One region of the Caproiciproducens sp. NJN-50 genome, then DNA from elsewhere that is predicted to be linked to it. Evidence: predicted binding sites of a transcription regulator. Region 1 holds the regulator's gene; each other region holds the start of a gene.
The links. The regulator LexA, encoded in region 1, represses DNA repair genes until DNA is damaged. The targets are predictions, from matches to a motif close to CNAACANNTGTTNG.

Region 1 (5,899 bases):
TTTCTGACGATGCCGAAGCTGTCCGAAGTTTCACTGGACCGCACGATGGATGAAGACGAATACCACCGGCGGGTCGAGGAGGACCAGAATCTGCTTCGCGAGCTGCACAGCGAACTGTACCTGAAAAAAATACCGGTCATCCTCGCGTTCGAGGGCTGGGACGCCGCCGGAAAGGGCGGAACCATCCGGCGCGTGGCAAAGGCGCTCGACCCGCGCGGATATCAGGTCGTCCCCATCGCCTCCCCGACCCCGGACGAGGCGGCCCGGCATTACCTTTGGCGGTTCTGGAAGAACCTTCCGCGCGACGGGCATATCGCCATCTTCGACCGGACGTGGTACGGCCGCGTTCTGGTGGAGCGCGTGGAGGGCTTCTGTACCGAGAGCGACTGGCGGCGCGCCTACCGCGAAATCAACGAATTCGAGCGCGAGCTCGCCGACTGGGGCGCGGTGATCCTGAAATTCTGGCTTCAGATCGACAAGGACGAGCAGCTCCGCCGCTTTCAGGCCCGCCAAAACAGCCCCGAGAAAAACTGGAAGATCACGGACGAGGACTGGCGCAACCGCAGCAAATGGGACCAGTACGAAATCTGCGTCAACGACATGCTGAAATACACATCGGTAAAATACGCGCCGTGGCATATCATCGAATCGCAGGATAAAAAATTCGGGCGGATCCAGACTCTGGACCTGATCACGGACGCCATCCGGGAACGGTGCGGTGAAAAGCGCCCGCACGGCAAAAAAGAGGATTGATTTTTCGCAGGAAACAACGTATCATCAAAACAGAAGCAGAAATCGGAGGTGTTTTTCAATGATCGGAATCATCGGGGCAATGGAGGTCGAAGTGCAGGACCTGCTCGATTTGATGCCGGAGCGCAAAACGGAAACCGTCAGCGGGATCGTTTATCACAGGGGACTCATCGAGGGAGTCGAATGCGCGGTCGCCCGATGCGGGATCGGAAAAGTGGCGGCCGCCGTCTGCGCCCAGACCATGATCCTGCGGTACCGCCCCTCCGCGCTGCTGAACGTCGGGGTCGCGGGCGGAACCGGCGCCGGGGTGAAGATCGGCGATGTGGTCGTCTCCAGCGCGCTGGTCCAGCACGACATGGACACGACCGCGCTCGGCGACGAAAAGGGATTTCTGAGCGGGCCGGACATCATCCGCATCCCGGCTTCCCCCAGACTGACGGAGCTGGCCGCGGCGGCGGCCAAATCCGTTTTCACGCCGGAAAAAATACATACGGGAGTGATCGCCACGGGCGACCAGTTCGTCTGCGACTCGGAACGGCTCGGCCGCATCGCGGACGAATTCGGTGCCGTCGCCTGCGAAATGGAAGGCGGAAGCATCGCACAGGTCTGCTATCTGAACGGATTGGATTTTGTCGTAATCCGCGCGATTTCCGACAATGCGAACGAACAGGCGGCGACGGATTTTACGACGTTTGCCGGCCGCTCGGCGCGGGAACTCACGCTGCTGATAAAGAATTTTCTCCCCAGGATTTAACAAAGGAGGAGCAGCGGATGGAACTGATCGACATCACCAGAGAGCTGTTCTCCTCTCCCCCGTATCCGGGCGACCCGGTTCCGTACCGGGACATCGTGCGCCGGATGGAGCTGGGGGACGACTGCAATCTTTCCGGCTTTTACGCCTGCTGCCACAGCGCCACCCATCTGGACGCGCCGCTCCATTTCATTCCGGGCGGAGACTCCATCGACAAGCTGGACCTTTCGCGCTGCGTCGGCCCCTGCACGGTCATTCCGGCTCAGGGCATCGTAACCGGGGCGGACATCGACCGGCTGGCGCCGAAGAGCGGGGACCGGCTCCTGCTGAAAGGGAACGGAGAGGCTTTTTTATCCAAAAGCGCGGCGTTCGCGCTCGTCGGGGCCGGTGTCCTGCTGGTCGGAACGGACGCGCAGAGCATCGGCGCTCCGGACGACGAGGAAGGCCCTCACGCGGAGCTGCTCGGCGCCGGGATTCCGATTCTGGAAGGACTGGACCTGACCGCCGTACAGCCGGGAGGCTATCGGCTGATCGCCCTGCCGCTGCTGCTGGCCGGCGCGGAGGCCGCCCCCGTCCGGGCCGTTCTGGCATGGGGCTGAACGCCTACCGATAAAAGCGGTATACCGCAACGACCTTCCCCAGGATCTGAACGTTTTTTGAATAGATCGGCTCAAACGCTGAATTTTCCGGCTGAAGGCGAACGCGGTCCCTCTCGCGGAACAGGCGCTTCACCGTCGCCTCATCTTCGATCAGGGCGACGACGATCTCCCCGTCGAGCGCCGTCTGCGTCTTGACGGCGACAACGAGATCGCCGTCAAGAATCCCCGCGTCCTTCATGCTTTCGCCCTTCACGTTCAGGGCGAAATACTCTTCATCCCCCGCCCGTTTGGCCGGGGAAAACGGCAGATATCCCTCGATTTCCTCCACGGCAAGGATTGGGTTTCCCGCAGCGACGCGCCCCAAAACCGGCACCTGTACGGTCGTCTGTTCCCCTGCGAGGTGAATGGCGCGGTTCAGCCCCCGGTCGCGGGTGATCAGCCCCATTTCCTCCAGTGATTTTAAATGCGCATGAACACTGGAAGTCGACTTTAAACCCGTCGCCCGGCAGATTTCCCTGACGGTCGGCGGCAGGCCGTTCTCCATTCTGCCTTTTAAGTAATCATAAACCTTCTGTTGACTCTTGGTCAGCACCGCAAACCCACCTTCCTTTTTGACGTTGTCACACCGTGAACCGAAAAGCCGCAAAACACGTGCTCAGCCCGCGTTCACGGGCAATGTTCCCTCAGGCGCCGGAAGCTCCTCTTCGGTCTACGCCGTGAGATTATTATACCATACTATCACGGAAAGTGGAAACAAATGTTTGCAAAGCGCCGGCTACAGCGGCGTTTTGCATGTATGACGGCAAAAAGCAAAATGGCGGACAGCCGGTCGGGGCCGTCCGCCACTCTCTTACTTTACCGTGATGACCGATACGGGGCAGCCCTCCTGTGCTTCGACCGCTTTGCCCTCCGAGCCCTCCGGCACATTTTCCTGATAGACTTCCGCAATCCCGTCGTCTCCCATGCGGAAAACCTCCGGGCATGTTTGTGGGCATAAGCCGCAGGAAATACAGCCGCTTCTGTCAAGACTTGCTTTCATGAACCAGTCTCCTTTCGAAAAGATATCTTTATGGTTTCCGTTTCCCTCCGATAAAATACAGCGGGGACCTGCGGAGGCAGACGCGGCACTTCTGTAAAAAAGAGCCAGTCCGTTCAAATGTTTTTTGGAAAAAATTCATAAGGTATTCACAGCCCATTCACAACTTTTTTGTGCATGGAAGATATAATATAGACGTAATCAAGGAGTTGGAGCCGCACCACTCTTTGGTTCATGTTCTACCCTCCTCAATATACCCCTCAAGCTAATGAAATCGGACCCGATCGGAAACGACCGGGTCCCTTTTCGGGTTTGATTCGCGCCTTTTATTAATCCATCTCTGAAAAAAATTCCTCCGACTTCTGCCTTTTCCGAATATCGGACCGTTTATGTGGTCAAAATAGGTTCGGAGGTGGCAGAATTGAATTTGCATATTCAAAAAAACGGCCGCAAAGGATCTTCAAAAGGTTTTTATATCGCTCTTGGGGTCTGCCTGATTGCCGTGGGCGTAGCGGCCTGGACGACCTATGACAGTGTGGTAAATTACGCGACGCCGGAGGATAAATCGCAGAGTGAACCGGTCCAGAGCACGGCGCCCGCCAACAATACGGTCAGCGGCGTATATGGAGAACCCGAAGCTTCCTCGCAGCCGGAGGTTTCATCCGTCGCCCCGGAGGCTGCTTCGTCAAAGCCGGCGGAATCGAAGCCTCAGAAAACGTCTTCGGTCCCCGACAAGCCCACGGCTGCCGAAGTAACATCCTACTCCTTCCCGGTTGGAAAAACGGTTGTCCAAAAGTTCAGCGCCGACCCGGTCTACTGTAAAACGACGCTCGACTGGCGCGCCCACACGGGAGTCGACCTGAGCGCAGAAAAGGGAGAAGATGTAAAAGCAATCGCAAACGGCACGGTAACCAAGACCTATAAAGACGACAAATACGGAAATATCGTCATTATTACACACGGCAGCGTGGAAGCCTGGTACTGCGGTTTGGATCAAATGAAAGTGAAGGCCGGGGACAAAATTGAATCCGGACAGGTCATCGGCACGGTCGGCACGGTCCCGATTGAGGCGGATGAAGAATCCCATCTGCACTTTGTCACAAAAGTGAATGGAGAATATGTTGATCCTTTGACCATACTGAAATAAAAATCCGGCGTCCGCCTGGGCGCCGGATTACTTATGATCCGAAGACGGCCGAATATCAAAAATGATTTGAAACTGCCGGCAAATTATGATATAATGAGTCTGTAAGTGAATACAGACAAATTTTAAGCTGCATTCTGTTCACAATATGTTCAACATTTATACAGAATCTGTTTTCATAATCGGAAACGATCCTGCTATAATGGTAAGGGAATTGGATTCAAACTGCTTGATAAGGAGGCAGAAATTTGAAAAAAGGCAAGGCAGCCGTCCTTGTTTGCGTAACCGGTCAGCGCGACTGTGACCGCTTGATTCGCGCGGGAAAAAAGATTTCCGACAGCCAGTCCGTCCCGCTTCAAGTACTGTGTGTTCAGCCTACTTCCGCAGGTTTCGACGCCGATTGCGAGGAATTGGAATATCTTCGTCAGACTGCAAAGGGCTCAGACGCCGAAATGTCCGTTTATTTTCACGATGACGCGCCGCTGATGGCGGCAGGATACGCAAAAAGTATTCAAGCGATGCACATCGTCACGGGTATGGCGGAGGCGCCGGTCAATGGATTCGTGGAGATCATACATAAGCTGTTGCCGCATATTCCGGTTTCGATGGTAGCCAAGGACGGGACGATTTACAACATCTGCCCTGTTAAAAACAGCGGCGGGCAGACAAAAAAATTAATTTACCAGAATTAATCAGATCGTGAAATAGATCACAGAATCGCTGCGGTACGCCGCGGCGATTCTGTTTTTTCCGTATTTTCAGAAAACAGTGATTCCCCCGCCCGCCATATCATATACATGAAAGAAAACAGAAATGTTCTATATTGAAGGTGAAATCGGCATGGTGATTTACAGAATCAGGCCCGGGGACAGCATTTACCAGTTATCCCGGCTGTACGGCATACCTGAACAGCAGATTCTTGAAGACAACCAGATCAGCGACCCGCGGCAGCTTGTGGTCGGCCAGGCTGTGGTGCTGATGACGGACCGCGTGGAACACACGGTCGGGTCCGGCCAGTCCCTTTATTCCATCTCCGCATTATACGGAATTTCGGCCGATCAGCTGATCGCAGCAAATCCTCAGATCACCGATCCGTCGCTGATCCAGCCGGGGCAGGTGCTGACCATACCGGTCACATCGGAGAAGCTTGGGTCGATCATCACCAACGGCTACGTTTACCCCGGGGTCGACCTCGACACGCTGAAGCGCACGCTGCCGCACCTGACCTTCGCCAGCATCTTCAGCTACATGGCAAAGGCGGACGGCTCGCTGACGCCGATCGAGGACGAAGCCGTGATCAGCGCCGCGCGCGCGCAGAATACGGCGCCGATCATGGTGGTCACCAACATGCGCCCGGAGGGCGGCTTCAGCAGCGAGGTCGCCGATGCGATCCTGTCCAGTCCTCAGGTTCAGGACACTCTTCTCGACAATATCGTGCAGACGATGCAGCAAAAGAATTATTACGGGCTGAATATCGATTTCGAATATATCTATCCCGCAGACAGGGAAAGCTACAACAGCTTTCTTCGGAAAACCGTTGAAAAGCTGCATCCGCTGGGCTACATCGTCCTCACGTCTCTCGCGCCGAAAACCAGCGCGGAGCAGACCGGCCTGTTGTA
Region 2 (5,899 bases), 1.6 Mb from region 1:
AGCCGGTCGATGGAATTACACATCTTCGGGCGGAAAGACAGTTACGGAACATGGGACGCTCTTGTACCGTTTCCACTCGTGCGTTGATGATGACGCCCTTGTTGTAATTATGCGGAAAGCCCCAGGCAACGGCTTCCGGCGTAACGCGGTTCTGTTTTTGGATTAGAATCGGTGCCTTGTCCGTCGGGAAGATCTCTCCGGTCTTGAAGGTTTCGTTTTTTCTTTGGACTTCCTCAATGATTTCCTGGATTTCCTTTAAATCCCAATCTGCAAATAACACATATCTTCCGCACATATTTCTCACCCCACGTTTTGTTTGGCTTCGACGAACCATCGGTCCTCTTCGCGCCAAAGGTATTTTTTATGTCCCTGAATCCGGCAGGTGTAGCGCATTCCCGCGCCTCCGGCCTTGAGCGACGCGGCGGGCCGCGCATCCAGCACACGATCAATTTCATACATTTCCCCGTCTGCCCACCAGATCGCGAGGGGAACCAGCCTTCCGTCCTCATAGAAACGGGCGATCACATCGACATATCGTTTACAGGACATCCCGATTCCCTCCCGTCAAAAGTATCCGACCGGATGAATCGTGTGATCCTTTTTCGGATCGAATCCGGAGAGTTGCCGGTCCGTCAGCAAAACGGCCGGCTGTATCGCATAGGTCCCAAATCGATTTTTTAGCCAGTCTACGGTCTGATCCAGCCGTTCCCGGCGCTCTCTTTCCTTCTCGTCGCAATACAGGTTCGCCTGGGAAGGAACCGCATCCGGAACAAGGTCCGTGATGCTGATTCCGATGCTCCGGATCGGTTTATACCATCGATAATGCCGCCGAAACAGGTCCAGCCCCGCAACTGCAATCTCCGATGTAATGTTAGTATAACTGCCAAGCGTATGCTGCCGAGTAAAGCCAAAGAGCTGGTTATCTCGGACACCGATACATATTGTCCGTCCCTTGAATCCCTGCTCTCTCAGCCTTCTGGCGATACTGTCGGCCAGAACATACAGAATAATCTTGACATCCTCGTTGTTTGCCAGATCGCGCGGTGCCGTCGTGCTGTTGCCGATGGATTTGATAGTCGGCTGGTTGTCGTACTGCGCCACAGGTGACTGATCCAATCCGTTTGCAAAGGTGTACAACACTTCGCCCCATTTGCCGAACCAGCCGCGCAAAGCGCGCTCCGGCGTCCCGGCCAGGTCCCCGATGGTATGAATCCCGTACCGCTCCAGCTTCCGCTTTGTTGCGCTTCCGACGTACAGTAAATCGGAGGCGGGAAGAGGCCAGGCGATTTTCTTGTAGTCGCTCCTGCCGATCCGGGTAACGGCATCCGGTTTTTTGTAGTCGCTGCCGAGCTTTGCAAAAATCTTGTTAAATGAGACTCCAATCGAAACGGTGATCCCTAATTCATATTTGATACGTCCGCTGATCTCCCGCGCGATTTCCATTCCATCTCGCCCATTGGCGTCGCCTGTGACGTCTAACCAGCACTCATCTAAACCAAAAGGCTCGACCAAATCAGTATAATCAAGATAGATCCGCCGGGTAAGTCGGGAAAAGCGCTCGTACTTGGGGAAGTCGGGCGGCACAATGACGAGATCCGGGCACTTCTGCCGCGCTTGCCAGAGAGCTTCCCCGGTCTGAATATGATATCGCTTTGCAATCTGATTTTTCGCTAAAATGATCCCGTGCCGCTGTTCCACATCGCCGCCGACCGCAACCGGCTTGTCGCGAATTTCCAGCCGGTACAGGCATTCCACGCTCGCGTAAAAACTATTGCAATCGCTATGCAGGATTACCCGATCCATTTCATCACCACCGAACTCATGTTCTATCCTATGCAATGATATCACCGAACATGCGTTCTTTTCAATGGTAATTTGTGGCGCGTGAATAAGCCCCTTATTCTTTGGTGGGTTCCTGTTGTCTTCTCTTTACCCTCTCATCTTCCAAGAATCATATTGACGCCAAACCTCATACACGGTTACCCCGTTATTCTTAGCATAATCCCTCCAAATTTTGGTTTGTGTTGAATATCCTGCTCCGAACGGGTCCTGAATTTGCCGCAGTTGCTTATCCAACCTCTTGAGGCCGTCGGCTACCATATCCTCTCCCTCCTGAAATGTAATGTAAATACAATAATTATATTACAGAATCCGGCATGAGTACATGACAATTATCCATAATAAGCGGATCGAACATTATTTGGAACCAGAGCATATTATTTTATTGTGCTCAATCAAATCTCCTGATTATATAAAAGCTACAAGATAGGACCCTCTGAATAAATCGGCCCTGCCATCCTCCGGCGGGGCCTTGCTATATCAATCCGCTTTCCCAACGTCTTGCTTCCTCTTATATCTTCCGCGATCTCCCTGTTATAATTTATAGCCTTTTTCGATACTGAACTGCTTCAGAGCAATCCGGGTGTCCATGTCTTCAATGCGTTTTGTTTCCATACAAGCACCTCTGCGGATATTATACCACGCGAGTTTACAGGATAATAGGAACGCGATATAATAGTGGCCGTGTACGCAATTTGGAGGGAGTTTATGAAAACAATTGATTGGCATAGGCAGGGATATATCCCCATACTGATTGATTTTCAAAATGGTAACACTTTCATTGGGAGCGTGTCTGAAAAAGGCAAAAAAGAATTCCGCTACAGGCTCTCCCCGGCTGAAGAAAAAATCCGTGCCGAAGTCTGGTACGGGCCCTATTGCTATGAGAAAAGCGAAACGCTCGATCAGTCCGAATTTAGCATGGATATGGAAGGGCGAGAAAAAATGGTCGACTGGCTGAAAAGCAAGTATGAAAGTATGATAGAATAAAAATAAGGGCATCCGGAATATTAACCGGATGCCTTCGCCATGCTTGTTCAGTTGTCAAAATCAAGCTGCTTTCGTGATAATTTAACACCAACTTTGATGTAAAATTTTATTTCGCACCTGTGGAGGCCGCTGCGGGTACGTCCGTGCTGACAATTTCACCGGTTGGCATCAACGCCGCATTGCCGTTGGTCGTGACATCGGAACTGGTTCCGCTTTTCATAATATTGCCAATTATCAAATATAGTGATAAAATTGTCACAATATGCATAATAGCGAAAAGGGAGAGCTAATTATGGATTATTATGAAATCTTAGGAATTGATGAACACGCAACACAAGAACAAATAAAGGCGTCATATAGAACATTAGCAAAAAAATATCATCCAGATGTTAATGATGCACCTAATGCTGCGGCTTTTTTTAGATTGATTCAAGAAGCATATGAGACGTTAAGCAATCCGGCTCAGAGAAAAGAATATGATGAAAGCAACTTCAATACTACAAATGCTGAATATTCAGACAGTGAGGAAGATGATGACTATATAGATGAAAATTATAACGAGGATTCAGAAAATTCATATGGTGAGTCTTATTCTGAGAAACTAAAACATATTGAAGAGATGATTCATGAAGGTGGAAAAAATGTAGCAGCATACCAAACGTATGTCAAGCTAAGATTTATGCAGCATAATCTCTTTGTTAGATTGTTATTAATTTTAGTGCGAATAATTTTAGCACCGCTCATTCCAATATTGAAAATCATATTGCTAATTCTAAAATTAATGACTCAAATTTCACGCATTCTATCATGGATTATTATAATAGGGAGCGCTATTTGCATAGGCTATATTATTATTCATGATAAATTTGCTTACAAAGGAGAAGCAGTATTCTGCGCTGGTGTTTTCGTGACCGGCGTGATTGCATTTTGGCTACCCAATATTTTAGATTGGTTATCCGACAACTTTGAAGATAGAATTGATCAATTTGAAGAATTTATCTTTCAGCTCCGCATTATATTTTTTAAAAAGGTTCCCGAAATTAATGCGTAAAATGAACTTGCTTTTTTCCGAAATTTGGTATATACTTTTTGTATGTGGATAAAGAAAATAGCATCCACAGAGGACTAACCATCTTCTAAATGATTAGTCCCCATCCGCCATAAGGGTACACCAGACCCATATGACTTGTGAATGCCGATTGTACGTGGTTCATTTTACCGCGTTTTTCGGATAGATGTCAAGTCTGTACCCTTATTGGCAACTGAGGGGTGCAGACTTTCTTTTTTCTGCAACAATTCTCCCACAGGAATAAGTCCTGTGTATTCCTTATCCAACCATTTTTGGCTCCTCCGAAATTTCTGAAAAGCTTCACCGTTGGGAAACAGGGAATCCAATCAGACTTCAGGGTAAAACCGAATTAATGTTTAAGCATGGCGGTAAGGAATTGGGGTACTTTGAAAATATTTCTACCAATCGTTCTGACCGATTGGGGAAATTACAAAAACGTTTCTTGCTGGGGGCGGACACATCAGAAACCGTGAAGCCGACACAGGCGCTCTTGCGACCAACTGCATGTCGCGCGACGATCCCGGCAAGTGATAATGATACTTCTGCCTTGAACGCATCACCGCATTGGGCAGGCCCCGACGAATGAAGGGCTGGGACTGATTATCCCAATGAAGCTTTGTAATATATTTTTTATGATAGCCCCCGTTGCGATCAAACCTTCGGGGGATTTATCATAAAATCAAATGCTCACATGCTGAACACTTGATTTTATGATAACCGGGGAAGAAAATCTTCCCCGAATTATCCTTGGAGCGGGAAACGGGATTCGAACCCGCGACATTCAGCTTGGGAAGCTGACGCTCTACCACTGAACTACTCCCGCATGCGTTTAATTTTAACATATTCAGCTTCTATTTTCAAGTGCTTTTTTGATTCAGCATATCCAAAAACAATTTTTCCTCGGCCGATGCTGCGCTTCCAACCGATACTAGCACGTAACGGCCTTTATGAGAAATCAAAACATTTTTTAAAGCATTGTATTGGGTCGGATTCAGGTTTCTGAACCCAGTAGCCTTTGCGTTGATGTGAGCGTTAATGGACTGCTCCAGCTGATCGTATTTTGAAGCGTCGGTTAGCAGGAAACAGGCGAGCTCAGATGCGCTTTCAGTGGATTTGCTCATATAAAGGGAGCTTGCTTCCACAATTCCCTCCGGAATATCATAGTGCTTTGAAACCTGCCCTGCTTCCACTTTAACAAGATCCTTCGGTTCCAGGTTTTCCATGATATGCTGGGTAATCTCATCCGGCGAGTAACGCGCATAATTTTCTCGGATATGATGAATCACCAGAAAGGCGCCGATCAGTACGGCGATGGTGCAGATCAAGGTTATAATGGTAAATATCACCCATTTCTTTCCGATCTGCTCCGTCTGGTTCATTCAAGATATCTCCTTCCTTGTATTGTAATAAATACCACTGTATTTTACATTATTTTCTGAATCAAATAATTGCAATTAGGAAATTATGGGGCCGGATGAGACACATGTGGAAAGAATTTCAGAAACAAGTGCCAGTTGGTTACTTATGATTTACATAAACCCTGCCTGCGTTTTCAATAGAGGATTCGACCGGAGGCGATTCAACACTTTCCACACGGTTTTCAACCAAAACAGGTCTGTGCGGATGCCGAAACCGGCGCTTTTCAACAGAGGACGAAAATGTGTTGAAATGACCCGGTTGAAATTCAAAGCGGAGAGCTTGTTGACATAATCTGAAATTATGCGCTTTTCCCCATATTCGGACTGCTGAAAGGAATGTGCCGATCTCAAAACGATTGTCGCGGTCTGCCGCTTTCCGCCATGGGCTGCCGCCTGTGGCCCAACAGCTTTGAGGAAAATTTACAGTATAAATCAAAAACTCCCTGCGGCGGAATCGATGGACTTCCGGCATGGAGTTTTGAAATACATAATGATTCAGGGTGCACCGACGGGAAAGCATTGAAGAAAACAACGGCAAAACGCCCGCGCCCTTATGCGGCCCGGTTCAGCTTTTCATAAAGGAAAT
Region 3 (5,899 bases), 1.5 Mb from region 1:
CCTGCCCGTCCGCAAGAGGAAAAAACGGGGCGATCCGAAGGGAACCTTCCGCCAAAACAGGGCGGGAAGGGACACAGGGCCCGTAAGAGGTCCCTCACACCAACGAATCGAATCATTTCCTTGAAAATAAACGGTGTCGGTGCTATGATAATTGCATGGCTTTCTGCCCGGCAGAAATTGCCGCGGACGCCGCGTCCGTGTTGCGTGGGAGGCCTTTCAAACGGGAGGAGAATTTCATTATGCCGGACCTTTCGATCGCCGCGTCCGCTCTGATTGTCGCGGTGTTGTCCTATCTTCTTGGAAGCATCAGCTTTTCCATCATTTTCACGAGAAGGCTTTACAATAACACAGACATCCGAACGCTCGGCAGCGGAAACGCGGGCCTGACCAATGTGCTGCGCTCCGTCGGGGTCAAGGCCGGAATTCTGACGCTGATTTTCGACTTTGGCAAGGGTGCCGCTTCCGTCTGCGCCGGCCGGCTGATTTTTCTGCACATCGGAGCCCTTTCCGGGATGCCTCCTTATTTTGCCCAGTACGGAGCTTATCTCGCCGGCCTTTTCTGCATGATCGGCCATATTTATCCCGTTTACTTTGGTTTCCGGGGCGGAAAGGGCGTCCTTTCCTCCGCGGCAATGCTGCTGCTGCTGGACTGGCGGCTTTTCACCGTCGCCATCAGCATTTTCATCCTGGTATTCGCGATTTCTCAAATCGTATCCCTCGGTTCCATTCTGGCAGCCGTTTCCTTTCCGATTTCCAACTTCCTGTTTCTCTACTTTCAGGATTACATCGCTTGGGCGGCCGTGCCTCAGTCCTATGTCTGGATCACGACGATTTTTGCTTTTTTGATTTCTTCCCTGCTGATTTGGAAGCATCGGGAAAACATCAAAAGGCTGAGAAACGGAACGGAAAAGAAGCTTAAAATCCACAGATGAACGGCAAACCGCCTTTCTCCCGCCCTTTGTCCTTCGGGGTGGGATTTTTTGACCCCGTCGGTTCAGAATCGCAAAACTCCGTCATGCAGTTCCAGTAGCGTTTTGGCATGTGGCTCCTGCGGCAGACCGGATTGTGCCTCCCCTCGACCTCCACAGTCCGGTAATAGAGCCGCCACAGGGCCCGCGTTTCCCTCTCCCGCTCATCCGGGTCCGGCAGTTCCAGACCTTCGACCGGAAGGATCGCCGCCCGATGAGGCTGACAGACCAGCGCCGCTCCGTGCGCGCGGTCAAAAATCAGGAACCGTTCCTCCGGAAATCTTGCGCGGAAATGCGGCGCAAGCAGTGGAAGAACAAAATTTTTCGGCTCGATTTCGGCCGCGAGTGCGCCGTTAAACTCCGAAAACCGGATAAAGCCCTTCAGCAGATGCGATTCGCGGTCCAGAAATTCAACCGCACGGCTCAGCGTGTGGACCGTTTCATTTGTCAGCAGATTCATCACCTGCGGACCATACCGATATCCAAGGCGCAGAAAGAGCAGGATTTCACGTTCCTTCCCCGGCAGGCAGGTCAGAAAAGCGCGCCGGACAAAACCGGGAGCCCCCGCCCCGATTTTCCTCGGGATGGACGCGGCGACCCGCGCGGCTTTCGCGGCGTCGGCGACGATTTCCCGCTCCGGAATCAGCGTCGTCTGGACGTCGTCGGGAGAAAGAACGGCCGCCGGGATTTCCCTGCGGTCATAGCTCTCAAACACGCAGCACAGGAGTCCCTCAAAGCTGCCGTCGTAGCGGTAGATCACGTCGCGAGCCATTTCCTCACCTCCTCCCGCTCCGGTCCGGGCCCGCCGAAAAACGACAGCTGCTGCGGCGCGTCCTCCCAGGGCAGGTCGCGGCTGTAGAGATCCAGCTCGCGCGCGGACAGAAGCGCCCGAAGGATCGAATCCCGCGTCAGCCTCAGGCCGGGCACGGATCTTCCGTTACAGGTGATGAAATACTGCGCCCTTTTCAACACAACGCCCAGCTTTTTCAGGTCCTCCGGCCTCAGGGAAGCGGTCCGTCTGGCTGTCAAAATCCGTTTCGCGCCCGTCACGCCGATCCCGGGAACGCGGAGCAGCAGTTCCCTCGGCGCGCGGTTGACCTCCACCGGGAACGCCTCCATATGATTGAGGGCCCAATTGCATTTCGGGTCCACATAGGGGTTGAACGTCTGATGCTGCGGGTCGAGAAGCTCATCCGCGGAAAAGCCGTAATAGCGGAGGAGCCAGTCCGCCTGATACAGGCGGTGTTCCCGCAGAAGCGGGGGCTTTGTCCCAACGGCGGGCAACAGGCTGTTTTCCACAACCGGAAGATAGGCGGAGTAAAAAACGCGTTTCAGGCCGTAGTTCCTGTAAAGCCCCTGCGCCAGATTCAGAATGCGGTAATCGGTGTCGGGAGTCGCACCGACAATCATCTGCGTGCTCTGCCCCGCCGGCGCGAATTTCGGAGCGTGCCGGTACCGCACCAGTTCCGTCCTGTTCTGCCGGATGCCGTCCCGAATCCCGCCCATCGGCCCCAGAATGGAAACCTTGCTCTTGTCCGGCGCCAGCAGCGACAGGCTCTGATGCGACGGAAGCTCAATATTGACGCTCATCCGGTCCGCGAGCAGTCCGAGCCGCTCGATCAGCGACCGGTCCGCCCCGGGAATCGCTTTCGCATGGATATATCCGCAGAAGCGATAATCCTCTCTCAGGATCCGCAGTGTTTCAATCATCCGCTCACAGGTGTAATCCGGATTTCTCAGCACGCCGGAACTCAAAAACAACCCTTCGATATAATTGCGCCGGTAAAAGCCGATCGTCAGGTCGGCCAGCTCCCGGGGAGAAAACTCGGTTCGCGGCGTTTCATGGGAGCGCCGATTGACGCAGTACCGGCAGTCGTAGACGCACTTGTTGGTCATGAGGACCTTCAGCAAGGACACGCAGCGCCCGTCCGCCGCAAAGGTGTGGCAGATCCCGCAGGCTTCCGCGCTCCCGATCCCCCCGCGTCCGGCGGCCCGGTCCACACCGCTTGAAGTACAGGCCACGTCGTATTTCGCTGCGTCGGTCAGTATTTTCAGTTTATCGAACAGGTCCATGCCGTTTCCTCCCGCGTGCTCTTTTCCTCCATCATATCACAGAACATACGTTCTTGTAAAGGGGAAAATAAAAAATCGGTGCGGATTCACGTACCGATTTCAGAAAGAAATAAAGGCACTCCAGAAACAAATCTTCTGAAACGCCTTTGTTTTATGTGGTTGCCCATTTCATTCATAGCGCCATGCATCACAACTAAACTATGTTAGATAGTATAACATAATCTTCCAGTTTAGTCAAGACATTTTTTCCCGGTTCAGAAGAGATCGATCCTGTCCCCCACCGAGCTCAGAACGCAGCGGTCTCCTAAGACCTGCTTCAGACGCGCGGCCGCCGGAATCCCGGTGCAGTGCAGCGGAACGATTTTTTCCAGATCGGACCCGGCAAAGTACTCCGCGGTTTTCCGAATCCGGTCTTCTCCTTCGCCGCTTAAATGCATTCCCGCCACTAAAAACCGGATTTTCTTTCCGGGGAAACAGCTGCGAACGTGTTCCACGCAGTTGACGGCTCCCCGGTGGCTGCACCCCGAGAAAACCGCGAGTTCGTCTCCTTCCTTCGCCACAAGAATCTGTTCGTCGTCCATCCGGTCCGGGACCCTTTCCCCATCCTTCTCCGTAAAGAAACAGTCCTGCACCGGCTCGAAGGAATTATAGCTTCCGACATTTCCCAAGGTCCAGACTCCGGGAAGGATCTCCGTTTTGCCCTCCGTGCTGGCAATGCGGCCTTCCGATTCCGGCGTGTCTCCCGGCTTCCACTGCATTCCGACATCACGGTACGCGCCCCTCCCGTCGAGCGCCAGCTTTTTCTGAAACGCCTGAGGGGTGACATAAACCATCGCTTCGCTGTCTCGGAACGGAAAGAATTCAAGCCCTCCGCAGTGATCATAATGCCCATGGCTCAAAACGACCGCAGAGGCGGTTTCCGGTTGCAGACCGAGGATCCGGGCATTTTTCAGCCACACGTCCGTCTGTCCCGCATCGAACAGAATTCCCGTCCCGTTTCTCTCAATCCAGAGGGAAAGCCCGTGTTCCGCGAGCAGACGGGCCCGGCGCACATAATTATCGCAAAGAACGATCAGCCGCAGCATAGCCGAACCTCCGTTTCATTCCTTTTCCAGCGCCCCAGGCAGAGACAGATCCATCGGCGCATCACCGTGCCGGACCGCATCCCGGCATAAAGCGTTCCTTAGAACAGATGAACTCTTTTTCATTATACCTCGGAACTTCCGCAGATTCCACGCAATTTCACTCAAACGGACCGTTTTTTATCCCTTTTACCGGCAGCAAAGCCGCGAATTGCCTTTCCGAGACAGGAGGCGAAAAATAGTAGCCCTGTACCGCCATGCAGCGGATCTTTTTCAGAAATTCCATCTGTTCTCTTGTTTCCACGCCCTCCGCCACAACCGACATATGCAGTTGTTCCGCCAGACCGATGACAGAGGAAACAACCGCTTCCCCGCGCTCCCCGAAACCCAGTCCGTTTAAAAAATCCCGGTCCAGCTTGATCGTCTGCGCCGGAACATCGTACAGCATTTTCAGCGAGGAGTACTCGGAGCCAAAATCGTCAACGGAAAGTGAAAAGCCGGCGGCGCTCAGTCTTCTCATAGATTTTTCGAGGACCGCCGCATCCTGCGCGAACGCGCTCTCCGTCACTTCCAGCTCCAACAGACCCGACGGTACGTCCAATTTTGCCGCCTCCCCGCGGTATTCACCCGCAACGGAAGGATTCAGCAGGCTGACGCGGGACAGATTGACGGAAACCGGCACCGCCTCCTTTCCCTCGTCCAGCCACCTCCGAAGATCACGGCAAACCTGCCGGAACACGTAGCGGTCCAGCTCCGCGATTTTTCCGCTCCGCTCAAATACGGGAATAAACTCGCCCGGCGGCACGAGGGTATTCGGATCCGTGCGCCAGCGCACCAGAGCCTCGGCGCCGAACAGCGTCTCGCCAGCAGTGGAATATTTCGGCTGATAGTACACCACAAATTCGTGGTTTTCCAAGGCCGGCACCAGGCGGTCCGCCATATTTTTCAGCGTCATGCGGCCGATCCGCATCCGGTCCTCATAAAAGGCGCAGGGCGGGCAGTCCGGAAAATGATCGGCCTTCAGGGACATTACGGCGCGGCTGATCAGCTCCTGCACATCTTCCGCAGCACCGACCGGGCATTCGCAGACTCCGAACGCCGGAGACAGTTCATAGTGGATCCCGTAAAACTCAATGGTATTTTTCAGGTCCGCGCAAATCCGATTCAGTCTTTCCGTCAAACCGGCTCTGTCCCGGCATGCCAGCAAAAGCAAAAATCGGTCGGCATAAACATGTGCGCTCAGCTCGTCTTTTCCAAGATTCTTAACAAATACCCAATGGATTCCCTGAAGTACCCTCGTTCCGTTGCGATAGCCGAAAATCTCGTTAATTACTCCGAATCCCCTCACATGAAAGGCAATCAGCGCATATTTTTTCCTGTCCGCCGGCCTGAGAAGTCGCCGCGCCTCCTCCACGAATTTTTTTTCATTCGCTCCGCCGGTCAGCGGATCTTCATACGACAGCCTCTCCTGCCGGGAGAGCAGGAGCTTCCGGTTCTCCTGCATTTTGAGCAAAGCGAGAATCCACGCAGCCAGCAAAACCGGCCGCGCCGCGCTGCGGCGACGCTTCGGCTTCATTGTTCCTTCACCGTCCTTTCTTGTTAATTTCCGCCGGTATTCCGTTTTTTATACATTTATAACGTAAACGCGGTTACATCGAAGTTCGGGTCAGCCGGCTTCCCCAGCGCGCAATCCGGCGTCTTCCTTACGGACAGGAAATAATAGTAGCACTTTCAGTAAAGGAACCATATATTAGCCTAGTGAAACAAAATAAAAGG

Region 2: EQM14_RS04845 (Y-family DNA polymerase) is a predicted target of LexA. The motif match lies at 1,849-1,862, and genes of this name have one in related genera.
Region 3: EQM14_RS05400 (putative DNA modification/repair radical SAM protein) is a predicted target of LexA. The motif match lies at 3,082-3,095, and genes of this name have one in related genera.

Annotation. Positions count from the first base shown of each region.
Region 1 covers NZ_CP035283.1:2,641,649-2,647,547, forward strand. Annotated here, with positions in the region: gene pap (polyphosphate:AMP phosphotransferase) at 1-753, shown strand, start outside; gene EQM14_RS12825 (5'-methylthioadenosine/adenosylhomocysteine nucleosidase) at 812-1,504, shown strand; gene EQM14_RS12830 (cyclase family protein) at 1,522-2,100, shown strand; gene lexA (transcriptional repressor LexA) at 2,105-2,692, opposite strand; gene EQM14_RS12840 (ferredoxin) at 2,951-3,139, opposite strand; gene EQM14_RS12845 (M23 family metallopeptidase) at 3,549-4,283, shown strand; gene EQM14_RS12850 (hypothetical protein) at 4,529-4,972, shown strand; gene EQM14_RS12855 (LysM peptidoglycan-binding domain-containing protein) at 5,121-5,899, shown strand, end outside.
Region 2 covers NZ_CP035283.1:1,012,810-1,018,708, forward strand. Annotated here, with positions in the region: gene EQM14_RS04835 (SOS response-associated peptidase) at 1-334, opposite strand, end outside; gene EQM14_RS04840 (hypothetical protein) at 301-549, opposite strand; gene EQM14_RS04845 (Y-family DNA polymerase) at 565-1,803, opposite strand; gene EQM14_RS04850 (hypothetical protein) at 2,548-2,826, shown strand; gene EQM14_RS04855 (DnaJ domain-containing protein) at 3,119-3,877, shown strand; tRNA gene EQM14_RS04860 (tRNA-Gly) at 4,644-4,718, opposite strand; gene EQM14_RS04865 (DUF4358 domain-containing protein) at 4,753-5,274, opposite strand; gene EQM14_RS04870 (DUF3298 and DUF4163 domain-containing protein) at 5,865-5,899, opposite strand, start outside.
Region 3 covers NZ_CP035283.1:1,130,958-1,136,856, reverse strand. Annotated here, with positions in the region: gene plsY (glycerol-3-phosphate 1-O-acyltransferase PlsY) at 240-932, shown strand; gene EQM14_RS05405 (TIGR03915 family putative DNA repair protein) at 916-1,740, opposite strand; gene EQM14_RS05400 (putative DNA modification/repair radical SAM protein) at 1,725-3,041, opposite strand; gene EQM14_RS05395 (MBL fold metallo-hydrolase) at 3,296-4,126, opposite strand; gene EQM14_RS05390 (putative bifunctional diguanylate cyclase/phosphodiesterase) at 4,284-5,699, opposite strand.